Regions from separate parts of the Aeromonas sp. EU05-FHT14A05 genome, predicted to be linked through region 2. Evidence: predicted binding sites of a transcription regulator. Region 2 holds the regulator's gene; each other region holds the start of a gene.
The links. The regulator MetJ, encoded in region 2, represses methionine synthesis genes. The targets are predictions, from matches to a motif close to AGANNTCTAGANNTCT.
Positions count from the first base shown of each region.

Region 1: the regulator MetJ is predicted to act here: its motif matches at 3,468-3,483, upstream of metN (methionine ABC transporter ATP-binding protein MetN).
Region 3: the regulator MetJ is predicted to act here: its motif matches at 3,325-3,340, upstream of metA (homoserine O-acetyltransferase MetA).

Region 1 covers NZ_JBYTDH010000011.1:118,216-123,613, reverse strand. Annotated here, with positions in the region: gene rfaH (transcription/translation regulatory transformer protein RfaH) at 152-652, opposite strand; gene metQ (methionine ABC transporter substrate-binding lipoprotein MetQ) at 751-1,551, opposite strand; gene AC3WR3_RS15860 (methionine ABC transporter permease) at 1,578-2,231, opposite strand; gene metN (methionine ABC transporter ATP-binding protein MetN) at 2,290-3,333, opposite strand; gene AC3WR3_RS15850 (hypothetical protein) at 3,817-4,272, shown strand; gene ppgK (polyphosphate--glucose phosphotransferase) at 4,325-5,068, opposite strand; gene queG (tRNA epoxyqueuosine(34) reductase QueG) at 5,152-5,398, opposite strand, start outside.
Region 2 covers NZ_JBYTDH010000007.1:174,491-179,888, reverse strand. Annotated here, with positions in the region: gene AC3WR3_RS12400 (aromatic amino acid transport family protein) at 1-942, shown strand, start outside; gene AC3WR3_RS12395 (tRNA-binding protein) at 1,015-1,353, opposite strand; gene AC3WR3_RS12390 (helix-turn-helix domain-containing protein) at 1,438-2,184, opposite strand; gene metJ (met regulon transcriptional regulator MetJ) at 2,220-2,543, opposite strand; gene metB (cystathionine gamma-synthase) at 2,767-3,945, shown strand; gene AC3WR3_RS12375 (bifunctional aspartate kinase/homoserine dehydrogenase II) at 3,945-5,398, shown strand, end outside.
Region 3 covers NZ_JBYTDH010000003.1:139,942-145,339, reverse strand. Annotated here, with positions in the region: gene AC3WR3_RS05915 (LTA synthase family protein) at 1-1,002, shown strand, start outside; gene AC3WR3_RS05910 (Lrp/AsnC family transcriptional regulator) at 1,059-1,529, opposite strand; gene AC3WR3_RS05905 (phosphatase domain-containing protein) at 1,690-2,208, shown strand; gene metA (homoserine O-acetyltransferase MetA) at 2,345-3,298, opposite strand; gene AC3WR3_RS05895 (HD-GYP domain-containing protein) at 3,443-4,681, shown strand; gene AC3WR3_RS05890 (molybdopterin-binding protein) at 4,709-5,398, shown strand, end outside.

The sequences.
Region 1 (5,398 bases), on a different contig from region 2:
AGCAGGCATAGGGCGCTTCTCGCTGCCGACTCAGTCCAGACGCCGGAAGGCCTGGTTGTCGAAGCTGCTGCTTGTCTCCTGGTTGAGCAGGCAGGCCAGCAGGCATAGGCCGCTTCTCGCTGCCGGCTCGGTCCGGACGCAGGAATCCTGGTCAGTCCAGCCGCCGGAAGGCCTGGTTATCGAAGCTGCTGCTGGTCTCCTGGTTGAGCAGGCTGACCAGCAGGATGGCCCGCTTCTCCCCATCCGGCTCCAGATAGATGGCCTCGAACCCGGCCAGGGGGCCGGATTCGATCAATACCTTGTCCCCTTGCGTCGGCAGGCGGGCATAGCTGGCGCGCGCCTCGTCGCTGTCGTCCCGGCTCATCAGCCGGTAGATCAGCTGGCTGCTGACGGGGCTCCACTCCTTGCCGAAGTGAATGATACGGCTGATGCCGCGGGTGGACTTCAGGGTGACCGGGGTCACCACTTCCAGATCCACGTAGATGAACAGGTAGTTGGGGAACATGGGTTCACGCTGCGGGACCCGTTTGCCACGCCGCAGCTTCTCCACTTCCACCATGGGGTAATAGGATTCGACGCCTTGAGCCGCCAGATGGGCGCGGGCGCGGGCCTCTTCCTTGGGTTTGCAGTAGGCCAGATACCATTTCTTCATTGTTGTTCTGTTTTTTCGTGTTGCCGTGCTTCTGGCTATGATAACGGGGGCAAAAAAAAAGGCCACGCTTGACGTGGCCTTTTTTACAGAGTGAGTGGTTACCAACCTTTCACCAGACCGCCCTTGAACAGCTCGGTCCCCTTCTTGTAGACCTCGTCGGTCTGGAAGGCCTGGACGAACTCCTTGACCTTCTCGTCGTCCTTGTTGTTTTCGCGGGCAACGATCAGGTTGACGTAGGGGGACTCCTTGTCTTCGACGAAGAGGCCGTTCTCGGTCGGGGTCAGGCCAATCTGACCGGCGAAGGTGTTGTTGATGATGGAGAGATCAACATCTTCCAGGGAGCGGGGCAGTTGAGCGGCTTCCAGCTCGACGATCTTGAAGTTGCGCGGGTTGCTGGCGATGTCCAGCACGGTCGCTTCCAGACCGGCGCCTTCCTTCAGCTTCAGCAGGCCCTGCTTCTCCAGCAGGATCAGGGAGCGACCCAAGTTGGTCGGATCGTTCGGCACCGCGATCTGGGCACCGTCTTTCAGCTCGGACAGGGCCTTGATCTTCTTGGAGTAACCGGCGATCGGGTAGACGAAGGTGTTGCCAACCGGCACCAGCTTGAAGCCGCGATCACGGATCTGGGCATCCAGGTAGGGCTTGTGCTGGAAGGCGTTGACGTCGACGCTGCCGTCGTTCAGGGCCACGTTCGGGGTGACGTAGTCGGAGAAGGTGACGATCTCGACGGTCAGGCCGTATTTCTCCTTGGCCACCTTGGCCGCGGTCTCGACCAGTTCGGTCTCGGGGCCAGCGATGGCGCCGACTTTCAGGGTCTTGCTCTCTTCCTTCTGACCGCAGCCGACCAGTACCAGAGTTGCCAGCAGCGCAGCCGCAGCGGATTTAATGCCCAATTTCATAAAAACCTCCTGTCAGAAATCGACGATTAACGATGATCACATTGTTTGACCAGGCGCTCACCCGCGCTCTGGATGAGTTGAACCAGTACCACCAGAATGACCACGGTGACCAGCATGACGGTAGGGTCGAAGCGCTGGTAGCCGTAGCGAATACCCACATCGCCCAGGCCGCCCCCCCCGATGGCACCGGCCATGGCGGAGTAGTTAACCAGCGTGACGAGGGTGATGATGATGCTGTTGAGGATCCCGGGCAGGGCCTCGGGTAGCAGCACCTTGGCAATGATTTGCAAGGGTTTGGCACCCATGGCCTTGGCGGCTTCGAGCAGGCCGTCCGGCACTTCCATCAGGGCCCCTTCCACCAGACGGGCGATGAAGGGGATGCAGCCCACGGTCAGCGGCACTATGGCGGCTATGGTGCCTATGCTGGTGCCGACGATCAGTCGGGTCAGCGGAATGATGGCCACCAGCAGTATGATGAAGGGCACGGAGCGGCCGACGTTGACGACGATGCCGAGGATCTTGTTCAGCAGCGGGTTGGCCAGGATCTGGCCCGCCTTGGTCACGTGCAGTGCCACGCCGAGCGGCAGGCCGAGCAGGCAGCCGAACAGGGCGGAGGCAAACACCATGATCAGGGTGTCGCCGAGGGCTGTGATGAGCAGATTAATCATGGCTTCGGACATGAGTCATTACCTCCAGCTGGATAAGATGGCTGAGTCGCCGAGGATTGGGCGCAGCAGATTAGTCATTGCTTCGGACATAGCCCATTACCTCCAGCTGAATGTGGTTGTCGATGAAGAACTGCTGGGTGGCCTCGCACTGGGCCTCGTCCCCGAACAGCTCCGCCAGCAGGAAGCCGAACTTGACGCCACCGGCGTATTCGATGTCTGCGCTCAGTATGCTGATGTCGATGTTGAAACGGCGGCTCACCTCGGAGATAAGCGGCGAATCGACGGTGGCACCGGTGAAGCCGAGCTTCACCAGGGGATAGCTGTTGGCCACCCGCTCGCTGCTCATCCTGTCCTGGTACTCCTGGGGTACCTCCAGGTGGATGGTGGAGTGGATGAAGTCACGGGCCAGCTGGGTCTTGGCGTTGCTGAAGAACCAGGCCACTTCTCCCTGCTCGATCAGGCGACCGTCGCTGATGATGGCCACTTCGTCACAGATCCCCTTCACCACGTCCATCTCGTGGGTGATGAGCAGTATGGTGAGCCCCAGCTTGACGTTGATCTCCTTGAGCAGGCTCAGGATGGATCGGGTGGTCTGGGGGTCGAGGGCCGAGGTGGCCTCGTCACACAGCAGCACCTTGGGGGCCGGTGCCAGGGCGCGGGCGATGGCGACGCGCTGTTTCTGACCACCGGAGAGCTCGGACGGATAGGCGTGGGCACGGGCTTCCAGCCCGACCAGGGCCAGCAGCTCGTCGACCCGGGCCTGGATCTGCGCCTTGCTCCAGCCCGCCAGCTCCAGCGGGAAGGCGATGTTGGCGAACACGGTGCGGGAGGCCAGCAGGTTGAAGTGCTGGAAGATCATGCCGATCTGGCGGCGAGCCTGGGTCAGATCCCGCTCGCTCAGAGCCACCAGATCCTGACCATCGACGATGACCTGGCCTTCGGTGGGGCGCTCCAGCAGGTTGACGCAACGAATAAGGGTGCTCTTGCCGGCACCTGAGGCGCCGATCACGCCGAAGATCTTGCCTTGTGGCACATGCAGGCTCACGTCACGCAGGGCGTGCACGGCGTCACTGCCTTTACCGTAGACTTTGTTGAGACCGATCAACTTAATCATGGATTCTTCCGTGCTAACAGCCTTAAAGCACAGGGCGCTACAGGCGGGTGAATTGGGCAGAGGTTTCACTGGGTTGCTCTGCCATCATGGAGGATGATGCTAAGATGTCCGGATGGCTGTGTCAACGCATGTTTCTACGTCTAGACGTCTAAAAAATGGATAAGGATTCCCGCTCGCTGACTAAGGAAAGAGGGGGAAACCGACAGCCTCAATATTAGATTCTGACTTGAGATTGCCCTTCCGAATATAACCTGGATAATTCTCCTTAACTCGATGATTCCCCCGTTTTTTTCACGACCTCTCCCTGGGCGCTGGCGGCCAGTTGCCGGCATGACAGGGAGAAATCTCTTTGCCCCTTTCTCCTCGTTTTCTTCTTTTTCTTTCCCATCCCTTTGATGTAGAACAAAAAATGACCGCTTTTATCCGGGAAGGGCACGGCGTTTTTTTATACTGGCAGGAGGTGGACGGCAGGAGGAGGCAGAGATGCGATTTCAACAGATCAAGGACCTGATGCTTTACCTCGAACAACTGCATCAGCAGCAGGGGCGCAGTTACGGGCGCCTGATCCCCCAGGTGGATGGGGAGCGCAGCCGGATGTTGCTGGCCTATCTGCAAGGGCGGGAGGACGCGGCGGCGGCCCACCTGCACGACTATCGGGAGCAGATGGGGCGCGGGGTCAAGGAGACCTGGCTTGATCAGGGATTCGGTGTGGATCTGCTGGCCGATTGCCAGCGTCTGGCGCTGCCCGCCGGTGCCCAGCCCGAGGAGATAGTGGCCCTGGTGTCGCGGCAGGAGGAGAAACTCGTTGGCGAGCTGGGGCGCCTGGCCCGGGAGTGCCCCACGCCGGACACGGCCGCACTGCTGAGCTCCCTGGCGTCCATGGCGCAATCCCGGCTGACCCGGCTGGTGCACGGAGCCCATCGGCTCGACGATCTCTAGCGCGCCATGGCAGAGGCCCGGCTCGGGCCTCTTGCGGCGTTGTCGGGGAGGGTCAGCCCTCTTGCCGGGCCGCACCGTAGAGGGCGGCCCCTATGATGCCGGCCTGGTTGAGGTTGGCCGCCGCCACCAGGGGGGCCCGGGTCTCGATCCGGTCGATGAACTTGTCGAGCTTGGCGGCGCTGCCGCCTCCCAGGATGAAGAGATCGGGGGAGAAGAGGAACTCGAGGCGGGCCAGATACTTGTTGAAGCGTTTGCCCCAGCGGTTCCAGGAGAGATCCTCGCGCTTGCGCACCGCATCCGAGCAGTAGTGCTCCGCCACCATGCCTTCCAGGATGAGGTGGCCCAGCTCGGTGTTCGGCAGCAGCTGGCCGTTGACGAACACGGCGGTGCCGATGCCGGTGCCCACAGTGATGAGGATGATGACCCCCTTGCGATCCCGGCCCGTGCCGAAGCGCATCTCGGCCAGCCCGGCCGCGTCGGCGTCGTTGAGCACGTGGCAGGGCAGGCCGGTCACGTCGGCGAACAGGTGGGCGGCGTCGGTCTCGATCCAGCTCTTGTCGATGTTGGAGGCATTCTTGGCGATGCCGTTGTGGATGGTGGCGGGGAAGCCGCACCCCACGGGGCCCTTCCACTGGAAATGCTCGACCAGCGCCTTGAGGGTATGCGCCACGGCGGCCGGGGTGGCCGGTTGCGGCGTGGCGATGCGGTGGCGCTCGCCAATCAGTTCGCCAGTCTCGGTGTCCACCAGGCAGCCCTTGATCCCGGAGCCGCCAATATCTACTCCCAACATCTGCATCCGAATCTTCCTTTTATTGTGCCTATGGTCAATGGTCGGCAGAGCATGAAAAAAGTGCTGTCATCCGGCAAGGGCCAGATCGCTTATGCGTGATCCGGCAGGCCTTTTTCGATGCAGCGGATCAGCAAACGGGTCTTCTTGTTCTCCTTCTCCTGGCGCGCGGCCAGGGTCGCCAGCGCCCACTCGATGTGTTCGGCCACCATGGGCTCGGCGCCGGGAAGCGCCTGCTGCAGGGCCGCCATGGCATCGCTGCTGGCCGGGCCGTTGCCCAGCGCCACCGCTAGGTTGCGGCGCCAGCGCTGATAGCCGATGCGGCGAATGGGGCTGCCT
Region 2 (5,398 bases):
TACTTCCTCTCCATCTTCCCTATCCTGCTCATCTACGGCGTCGGGCTGACCAACACGGTGGAGAGCTTCATGATCAACCAGCTCGGCATGGATGCCCCGAACCGGGTGATGCTCTCCGGCCTGCTGGTGTTCGCCATGATCGCCGTGATGATGGCGGGGGAGAAGGCGATGCTGCGGGCCTTTGCCTTCATGGTCTATCCGCTGGCGGCCATTCTGGCGGCGCTCTCCTGCTACCTTATTCCCCAGTGGCACTGGCCGGAGGCGACCGCGTTCGAGGGGGCCAGCTTCCTCAACACCGTCTGGCTGGCGCTGCCGGTCACAGTGTTCGCCTTCAGCCACGCCGCCGCCATCTCCGGCTTTGCCAACGTGCAGCGCCGGGAATATGGCGAGCAGGCCGAAGCCAAGAGCGGCCTGATCCTGCGCAACACCACAGTGATGCTGGTGGGCTTTGTGCTCTTCTTCGTCTTCTCCTGCGTGCTGAGCCTCTCTCCGGCCCAGCTGGCCGAGGCCAAGGCCCAGAACGTCTCCGTGCTCTCCTATCTTGCCAACATCACAGACAACCCTGTGATAGTGACCCTGGGGCCGCTCATCGCCTTCATCGCCATCAGCTCCTCCTTCCTCGGCCACTTCCTCGGCGCCCGGGAGAGCCTGAAAAGCCTGATCGCCAAGCCCACCGGCCTGTCGCTGGCCAAGGCGGACCGGCTCGGCATCGCCCTGATGTTCTTCGCCATCTGGGGGGCGGCTGTCATCAACCCCGGCATCCTCGGCCTGATGGAGACCCTCTCCGGCCCCGTCATCGCCATGATCCTCTTCATCATGCCGGTGGTGGCCATCTACAGGGTGGAGGCGCTGGCCCGCTTCCGTCAGGGCTGGGTGAACGGCTTCATCCTGCTGACCGGTTCGCTCTCGGTCTCGGCCCTGCTCTTCAGCCTGCTGAAGTAACAGCGGCGCAGCGGCCAGAATGAGAAGAGGCGACCCCGGGGTCGCCTCTTCTCATTCATGGGGCACAGGGCCTCAACCCAGCTTGGCGCCGTTCTCCACCGCCTGCTCCGGGATGGCCATCACCACGGCGCCATCGGCCCGGTAGAAGCCGGTCAGCAGAAACTCCGACTGGATGGGACCTATCTGCTTGGCCGGGAAGTTCACCACGGCGACGATCTGGCGCCCCACCAGATCCTCCGGCTGATAGAGATCCGTTATCTGGGCGCTGCTCTTGCGCACCCCGAGCTCGGGGCCGAAATCCGCCCACACCTTGTAGGCGGGCTTGCGTGCCTCGGGGAAGGGCTCGACCCGCACCAGGGTGCCCACTCTCAGCTCCACCATCTCGAACTGCTGCCAGCTTATGGTCTGCATCTTGGCTCCTCCTTTCACACACCTTGCATTGACCCCAGCATGCCTCGAAACGGCAGCCCCTGTCTTCGGCAAGGAGCCGGACTGTTATGGCTGCGGGCCGTTTTGCTGGCGCCAGCGGGAGGGGGTGAGGCCCGTCTCGGCCAGGAAGCGCTCGGCGAAGGCTCCCTGATCCTGATAGCCGCAGCGGCTGGCCACCTCGCCTATGGGCAGGGCACTGTGAGCCAGCAGGGTGCGTGCCAGCGCCATGCGCCGCCCGCGGATGTAGTGGGAGGCGCTCATGCCGAACTGCTGGCGAAAGGCGTGCTTGAACTGGCTCTGGCCGAGGCAGGCAACAGCGGCGAGGCGCTCATTGGTGAGGGGCTCGGCGAGGTGGGCCTCGATGTGGCGCTGCACTCTTGTCATGCGGGGGGCCAGGGTGGGGCCCATGCCCTGACCCTGGGCCAGGAGGCCCAGCCAGACTTGCTCCATGCCGGCCACATGGCGACCCTGGCGCACCATCTGATGGAGGAAGGCGAGGTAGTGGCGCTGGGGCTCGTCCAGGGGGATGAAGGGGCGTTCGCCAAGGGTCTCGGGCAGCCAGTGGCTCTCCTGCACCAGGAAGGAGAGCGCCGGGTCGGCGGCGTAGTCGTGGCGAAGACCGGGGGCGATGACGCAGGCAAAGCCAGGGGCGAGGCGACGACCCTGGCCCTGCACCTCGATCTCGAGGGGGCCGTCCAGGGGGATCACCAGCTGGGCGAAGTCGTGGCTGTGGCTGCTGATGTCGCTCTGGTAGCGGCGCAGGCTGAACGGGCAGGGGGCGGATAGGGATGACGCGGCACCGGGCCGCGTCATCGAAGAGGGGGGATTATGTGCCATGGGCCACCGGATTACTCGGCGTCGAAATCTTCGATCTCTTTGCCGAGCGCCTCCATGATGGCGCGGGCCTCGGCGGGGACGCTGTCCGGATGATCCTTGCGCAGATCGTCGTCACAGGGCAGCGGCTGACCGGTGAATGCGTGCAGGAAGGCCTCACAGAGCAGCTCGCTGTTGGTCGCATGACGCAGGTTGTTCACCTGGCGACGGGTGCGCTCATCGGTCAACACCTTCAGCACCTTGAGCGGGATCGAGACGGTAATCTTCTTGACCTGTTCGCTCTTCTTGCCGTGCTCCGCATAGGGGCTGACGTAGTCGCCGTTCCACTCTGTACCCATGTTCCACCTGTTCTCGTTTGGCCGTGAGCGCGGATTTTAACCCTTAAGGAATTCAATGGCAATCCAACAGCAAAGCCATTTAGACGTCTAGAAGTGTTGACGGCTTTTTTAAGGTGGCGTAGTGTGATGCACCATGGGCCGGCACTCCGGCCAGCGCAAATGAGAGCGGGGCAGGACGACCCACGAGGCGGACCGGCTCCGGCAACACATCAAGGAGAGTGACATGACCCACAAGGCCACCCTGGCGGTACGCACCGGGATTGAGACAGACACACAACACGGTGCCGTGGTGCCCCCCATCTACCTCTCCAGCAACTACACCTTTGCCGACTTTGGCGAGCCTCGTCAATACGATTATGCCCGCTCGGGCAACCCGACCCGAACCAACCTAGCGGACGCCCTGGCGGCCCTGGAAGGGGGCGCCGGCGCCGTGGTGACCGGCACCGGCATGGGGGCCGTCCACCTGGTGACCACGGCCCTGCTCAAGGCGGGGGATCTGCTGATCGCCCCCCACGACTGCTACGGCGGCACCTGGCGCCTGTTCGAGTACCTGGCGGCCAAGGGCCACTACCGGGTGCAGTTCGTCGATCAGGGGGACGAGGCGGCGCTCGCCGAGGCCCTGGCGCAGCAACCGGCCCTGGTGTGGGTAGAGACCCCCTCCAACCCGCTGCTGCGGGTGGTGGACGTGGCCGCCATCGCCGCCGCCTCCCATGAGGTGGGTGCCAAAGTGGTGGTGGACAACACCTTCCTCTCCCCGCTGCTGCAACAGCCGCTCTCGCTGGGTGCCGACGTGGTGGTGCATTCGACCACCAAGTACATCAACGGCCACTCCGACGTGGTGGGCGGGGTCGCGATCGCCAAGGAGGCCCAGCTGGCCGAGTCCCTGGTGTGGTGGGCCAACTGTCTGGGGCTCACCTCCGGCGCCTTCGACTCCTACCTCACCCTGCGCGGCCTGCGCACCCTGGCGCCGCGCCTGCGTGCCCATCAGGAGAACACGGATCGCATTCTCGCCTTCCTGCAGCAGCAGCCGCTGGTCAAAAAAATCTATCATCCCAGCCTGCCGAGCCACCCGGGCCACGAGATTGCGCGCCGTCAACAGTCCGGCTTCGGCGCCATGCTAAGTTTTGAACTCGATTGCACCGAGACGGGGCTGCGCGCCTTCCTCGCGGCGCTGCGCCTCTTCTCGGTGGCGGAATCCCTCGGCGGAGTGGAGAGTCTGGTGGCCCATCCGGCCAGCATGACCCACAGGGCCATGACTCCGGCGGCGCAGCAGGCGGCGGGCATCAGCGCCCAGTTGCTGCGCCTCTCGGTGGGCATAGAACACGGTGAAGACCTGGTGGCCGATCTGGCTCAAGGCTTTGAACAGGCGCAGTTGGCACAACAGGCAGAGCAGGTGAAGTAATGGAACAGCAACAGCAAGGAGAGAGTGCGGTGGCGGCAGAGAGAGCCTTGAAGCGGCGTCATGTGCACAAGTTTGGCGGCAGCAGCCTGGCGGATCCTGTCTGCTATCGCCGGGTCGCCAGCATTCTCGAACAACAGGCCGAGCAGCAGGGCGGGGGCAGGGAGCTGGTGGTGGTCTCCGCCGCCGGCAAGACCACCAACCGGCTGATCCAGCTGGTGGAACTGGCCGAGGCGGGTGACGAGGCCGCAGGGGAAGCCATCACTGCCCTGCACGCCTACCAGCAGAGCCTGATCGACGGCCTGCTGGAGGGGGAGTTGCTGCTCGACTTGAGCCAGCAGCTGACCGACGACATGCAGCAGATCGCCAAGACCCTGGAAGGGCAGTTTGATCGCTTCGAGCGCAACGGCCTGCTGGCCTTTGGCGAGGTGTGGTCGGCGCGCCTGCTGGCCGCCCTGCTCAGCAGCCGCGGCGACAAGGCCATCTGGCTCGACGCCCGCAGCTTCCTGCGCGCCGAGGATGGCGCCCTGGTCAAGGTCAATACCGCCATCTCCAGCGAGCTGCTCAAGGCCCGCCTGGCGGAGCATCCCGGCCGCATAGTGGTGACCGGCTTCATCGCCGCCGACATGGAGGGGCGCTCCCTGCTGCTCGGTCGCAACGGCTCCGACTACAGCGCCAGCCTGCTGGCCGCCCTGGCGGACGGGGAGTCCACCACCATCTGGAGTGACGTGGCCGGTGTCTACAGCGCCGATCCGCGCCGGGTGAAGGAGGCGCGCCTGCTGGAGCGCCTGAGCCTGGCGGAGGCCAACGAGCTGGCCCGCCTCGGCTCCTCCGTGCTCCATTCCCGCACCCTGCAGCCGGTGGCCGACAGCCGCCAGCGCCTCACCCTGCGCTGCAGCTACAACCCGGACGAGGGCTGCACCCATATCCTGCGCCGGGCGCCGCGCTCCGGCGGGGCGCGCATCGTCTCCTCGGTGGATCAGATAGCCCTCATCGAGCTCAAGGTGCTGCCCCAGACAGGTTATGAGCAGACGGTGGCGGCTATCGAGGCCCATCTGGCCCGCCATCGCCTCCACCCGCTCACCCTGCAGCGCCAGCCGGATCGGCGAGTGCTGCGCCTGGCCTACACCCTGGAGGTGGCGCAAGGGGCCTTCGAGGTGCTGCGGGACTTCCAGCTGCAGGGCAGCTTCACCGGCCTCATCCAGAAGGAGGGGTTCAGCCTGGTGGCCCTGGTGGGGGCAGGGGTGACCGACAACGCCGAGCAGTGTCACCGCTTCTACCAGCTGCTGGCGGATCAGCCCCTGGAGTTCGTCCAGGTGGCCCGAGATGGCCTGAGCCTGGTGGCCGTGCTGCGCCAGGTGGTGCTGGAGCCCTTGCTCATCGCCCTGCACAGCGCCCTGTTCAGCCGCCCGACCCGGGTCGGTCTGGTGGTGTTCGGCAAGGGCAACATAGGGGG
Region 3 (5,398 bases), on a different contig from region 2:
TTCGAGCAGCTCTACGCCACCGGCACCCGCTCGGTGCGCGGCATAGAGGCGGTACTGACCGGCTTCACCCCGACCCCGGCCCAGGCCGTGGTCAAGCTCGGCAAGAGCCAGACCAACTTCTTCACCATCGCGGATCTGCTCAAGCAGCGGGGCTATGACACCAGCTTCATCTACGGCGGCGAGAGCCATTTCGACAACATGCGCAGCTTCTTCCTCGGCAATGGCTTCACCACCATAGTCGAGCAGAAGGACTTCAAGAACCCGGTGTTCGAGGGCTCATGGGGCGCCTCGGATGAAGATCTCATGGCCAAGGCCAACGACACCTTCGAGGCACTGCACAGGCAGGGCAAGCCCTTCTTCAGCCTGGTGTTCAGCTCCAGCAACCACGATCCCTTCGAGTTCCCGGACGACCGCATCTCCCTCTATGAACAGCCCAAGGCGACCCGCAACAACGCCGCCAAGTACGCGGATTACGCCGTCGGCGAGTTCTTCAGGAGGGCCAAGGCATCGGACTACTGGAAGGACACCCTGTTCCTGGTCATCGCCGATCACGACAGCCGGGTCGGCGGCGCCAGCCTGGTACCCATCCCCCGCTTCCATATCCCTGGGGTCATAGTGGGAGAGGGCATAGCGCCGAAACAGGATCCGCGCATCGTCAGCCAGATAGACATGGCGCCCACCCTGCTCTCCCTGATGGGCATAAGTGCCGACTACCCCATGCTGGGCAAGGATCTGACCCGCATGCCGGCAGACTGGCCGGGGCGCGCCATCATGCAGTACGACAAGAACTTCGCTCTGATGCGGGGCAAGGATGTGGTGATACTGCAGCCGGAGCGGGCGGCGGAAGGCTTCATCTATGACGATGCCAGCGAGACCCTCACCCCGGCCCCGCAGCCGGATGCCATGAAGGATGCCGCGCTGGGCCTGGTGCTCTGGGGCAACCTGGCCTACCAGCAGGGGCTCTACCAGACGGCGCCGGACGACAGGCTCGCCCTCAACTGACGGGATGAAGAAACGAAAAAACCGCCAGCTGGCGGTTTTTTTCTGCCCCCTGGCGCTCAGGGATGGGTGAAACAGGGCAGGGATCGGCTGAACCTGTGCTCGAACACCAGGGAGGTCTCGAGGTGTACCACCTCTTCCCGGGAGGTGAAGTGATCGAACACGAAGTTGCGCAGGTGCTCGGTGTCGGCGACGCAGAGGTGCACCAGGAAATCATCCTTGCCACCCATGTGAAACAGGCTGATCACCTCGGGCAACGCCAGGATGGCATCGCGAAACGCATCTATGATCTGCCGGCTGTGGCGCGCCAGCTGCAGGGAGACCATGGCCTGGATATGGCCGCCCAGGGCCTGATAATCCACCTCGCAATGAGCGCCCTTCAGCACCCCGTCCTGTTGCAGCTTGCGCACCCGCTCCAGGCAGGTGGAGGGAGCCACCCCGACCAGGGCCGCCAAATCCTTGTTGGTCATGCCCGCATCGCGAAACAGATGGGCCAGGATGTCCAAGTCCAGTTGATCCAGGTTTCTCATCTCTACTCCTTCCATCGCTCTATTTTTTTAGACTCTGCCCGTAAACCGGGCCGAACACAACGCAGATTGACATCACACCCGCGCCCTCTATGCTGTGCCGCACTCAAACAGGGGGCCAATAAGCTCGTTTGACACCCTACTAGCACCGACAAGGATCCTCATGCTCAGTGCCCACCCCTTCTGGAGCCTGGAGGTTCCGCGCCTCGACGGCCAGCTGTTGCTCACCCCCTGCCCCGGCAACCAGCAGGTTGCCATGCCGCTCGCCCTGGCCCAGTTGCAGCTGGCCGGTGCCGGTGGAGTGCTCACGCTGATGACGAAGGATGAGCTGGCCGCACACGGCGCAGGCTCCCTCGGCTCACTGGTCGAGGCCAGGGGCATGGCCTGGTTCCACCTGCCCATAGCGGACGATGAGGCCCCCGATGAGGCCTTCGAGCGAGCCTGGCCCCCCATGCTGCCGCAACTGATCGCCCTGCTGCGCGAGGGCAGATACCTGGCCATTCACTGTCACGGAGGGAGCGGCCGCACCGGGCTGGTGGCGGCCCTGCTGCTGATGGCCCTTGGCCAGCCCCAGCCGGAGGCCATGGCCGCCATCCGGGCCAGGCGGCCCGGCGCCTTCACCCTGGCCTGCCACCGTCACTGGCTCGACACCCGGGGGAGACGGCTGGCCGGGGCCGACTGAAGGGTGCCCTGGCTCTTGGAGTGCTCGCAGGTAAAAACCATGTCGATCTCCTCCAGCCCTATGACACCTGCCTCTTGGGCGATTTATAGCTGAGCACCTTGCCGGTCTCCTCCGGCCAATAGCGGGTGAACCGGCCCTACACCTGGCCCTTGGGCTGCTCGTAAGTGAACACCTTGCCGATGTCCTCCAGCCGATAGCTGGTGAGCTGATAGACGTAGTAGTTGAGCCAGTTGGAAAACAGCAGGTGGCCGTGGCTGCGCCAGGTGGCGCGCGGGGTCTGATCGGGATTGTCGCCCGGGTAGTAGTTGACCGGGATGACGGGGGTGAGGCCGGCCGCCAGATCCCGCCGGTACTCCCCATCCAGGGTCAGGGCATCGTATTCGGGATGGCCGGTGACGAACACCTGGCGGCAATCCTTGGTCGCCGCCAGATAGACACCCGCCTCCTCGGACTCGGCGAAGATCTGCAGATCGGTCTGGGCTCGGATAAGATCCCCGTCGAAGGCCGCATAGCGGGAGTGAGGCGCGACGAACTCGTCATCGAAGCCGCGCAGCAGCGGCTCGTGCTCATCGAGGCGGTGGTGGCGATAGACCCCTGACAGCTTCTCGCCGTGGGTCTGCTTCTCCATGCCGTAGAGCGCCTTGAGCGCCGCCTGCACCGCCCAGCAGAGGAACAGGGTGGAGGTCACATGCTGATGGGACCACTCGATGATCTCGACGATACGCGGCCAGTAGACCACCTCCTCGAACTCCACCAGCCCGAGCGGCGCCCCCGTGATGATCATGCCGTCGTAGTTGTTGCCACGGACCTGCTCGAAGTCGTGATAGAAGTTCTCCAGGTGCGCCTGGGGCGTGTTCTTCGACTCCCGATCGTCGATGCGCAGCAGATCCACGTCCACCTGCAAGGGCGAGTTGGAGAGCATCCGCATCAGCTGGATCTCGGTCTCTATCTTCTTGGGCATCAGGTTGAGGATGAGCACCCGCAGCGGACGGATGTTCTGGGTGACGGCCCGGGATTCCGTCATCACGAAGATGTTCTCCTGCCCCAGCACTTCGGCGGCGGGCAACTGGTCCGGGATCTTGATCGGCATGCTGACTCCCTGTACTGCATCGGTAAATATGTCTGGACATCTAGAAGCCTATAATAAAGCACTCATCCTGTCATCAGATACCTTTTGTATTCACCCCTGCCTTTGACTAGCATACGGCTCTGTGTGTCTCTCGTGCCCAACCCCATGACAGGAATCAAGATCTCGGTCGATCGGCTGCAAGTCGGCAATTACGTCTCCCTGCCACTGGGATGGCGTGAGCACCCCTTCCTGTTTTCCAGCTTCAAACTCAAGAGTGAAGAGGAGATAGAGCTGATCCGCCGGCTCGGTCTCAAGCTGGTGACCATCATCCCCGACAAGAGCGACGCCCCCCCCAAGCCCCTCGATCAGGTGCAGCCCGCACCGGATGGCGCTGACGATCTGGTCGGGCGCCAGCAGGAGATGCAGCAGGAGAAGACCAGGCGCATCGAGCAGTTGCAGCGCTATCGCCGGGATCTGCAGCAGTGCGAGAAGCATTTCCAGCAGTCCCTGGCCCAGGTGCGCAACCTGATGGGCAAGATCCAGTCCCGCCCCCTCAACGCCATCAATGAGGCCCAGGAGCTGATCAACGCCATGACGGAGCAGCTGCTGTCGGTGGACGAGATGGTGCTGCACCTGGTCTCCGACAGCGCGGATGGCAACAGCCTCCAGTTTCACTCCCTCAACGTCAGCGTGCTCAGCATGCTGCTGGCCAGGGAGTGCAAGCTGCCGGCGGAGGCTATTCGCCAGGTCGGCATGGGGGCCCTGTTCCACGACATCGGCAAGCTGAAGATCCCGAGCCAGATCCTGCGCAAGACAAGCCCACTGACCAAGCCGGAGCAGAATCTGATGGCCCAGCACCCGCGCTACGGCCTGGAGCTGCTGAGCCTGGCCAGTGACTTCCCCGAGCCGGCGAAACGCATAGTGCAGTACCACCACGAATACCTGGACGGCAGCGGACCACAGGGGCTCAGGGGGGATCAGCTCGACCCCCTGACCCAGATCGTCTCCCTCATCAACGAGTACGACAACCTCTGCCACCTGCAGGCCAAGGTGCCCTACTCGGCCCTCGGCAACCTCTACAAGCAGCGCAAGGCCCAATTCAACACCGACCACCTCGGCATGCTGATCCGCCTGATGGGCATCTACCCGCCCGGCAGCGTGGTGCAGCTCTCCAACGGCCAGGTCGGGCTGGTGATGTCGGTCAACGCCTCCCGCCTGCTCTACCCCGCGGTGCTGGTGTACGATCCCCGCATCCCGCGCCAGGAGGCGGCCATCATAGATCTCGAGCAGGCCGAGCTCTCCATTGCCAAGGTGATCCACCCCAAGCGACTGCCGCCGGCGGTGTTCGAGTACCTCAACCCCCGCACCCGGATCAGCTACTACTTCGAGCACAACAAGCCCTGATCGGGGTCCACCATCCAAGGAGTCTGCATGCGTATCGAGATCATCAGCACGGGGGACGAGATAGTGACCGGCCTGGTGGTGGACACCAACGCCGCCTGGCTCAGCGCCCTGCTGCTGGAGCAAGGCTGGCAGGTGCGCCGTCGCCTGACTGTGGGGGACAACCTCGCGGATCTGAAGGCCGCCTTGCAGGAGAGCGCCGACCGGGCAGAAGTGGTGCTGGTGTGCGGGGGGCTCGGCCCCACCGCGGATGATCTCACCGCCCAGGCGGCGGCCGAAGCCTTTGAGCAGCCGCTCGCCCTGTTCCCCGACTGGCTCGCCACCATGGCCGAGCGCTACGCCAGCCGGGGCCGCATCATGGCCCAGAGCAACAGCAAGCAGGCCTGGCTGCCCCGGGACTGCGACATCCTCGACAACCCGGTCGGCACCGCCTGCGGCTTCGTGGTCAGCCACCCGGCCAGCCACGGCCAGAGCCGGCTCTTCTTCACCCCGGGCGTGCCGTTCGAGTTCAAGCAGATGGTGCGCGAGCAGATCTTGCCGCGCCTCAAGGCGCTGGCGGGGGAAGAGACGGACACCGAGCTGCGCCGCTTCTATACCTTCGGCATCTCGGAATCCGCCCTCTCGGACAAGCTGGATGGGGCGCCCTGGCCTGCGGGCATCGAGCTCGGCTACCGCTCCTCCATGCCCCTCATCGAGCTGAAACTCATCGGCCACGGCGCC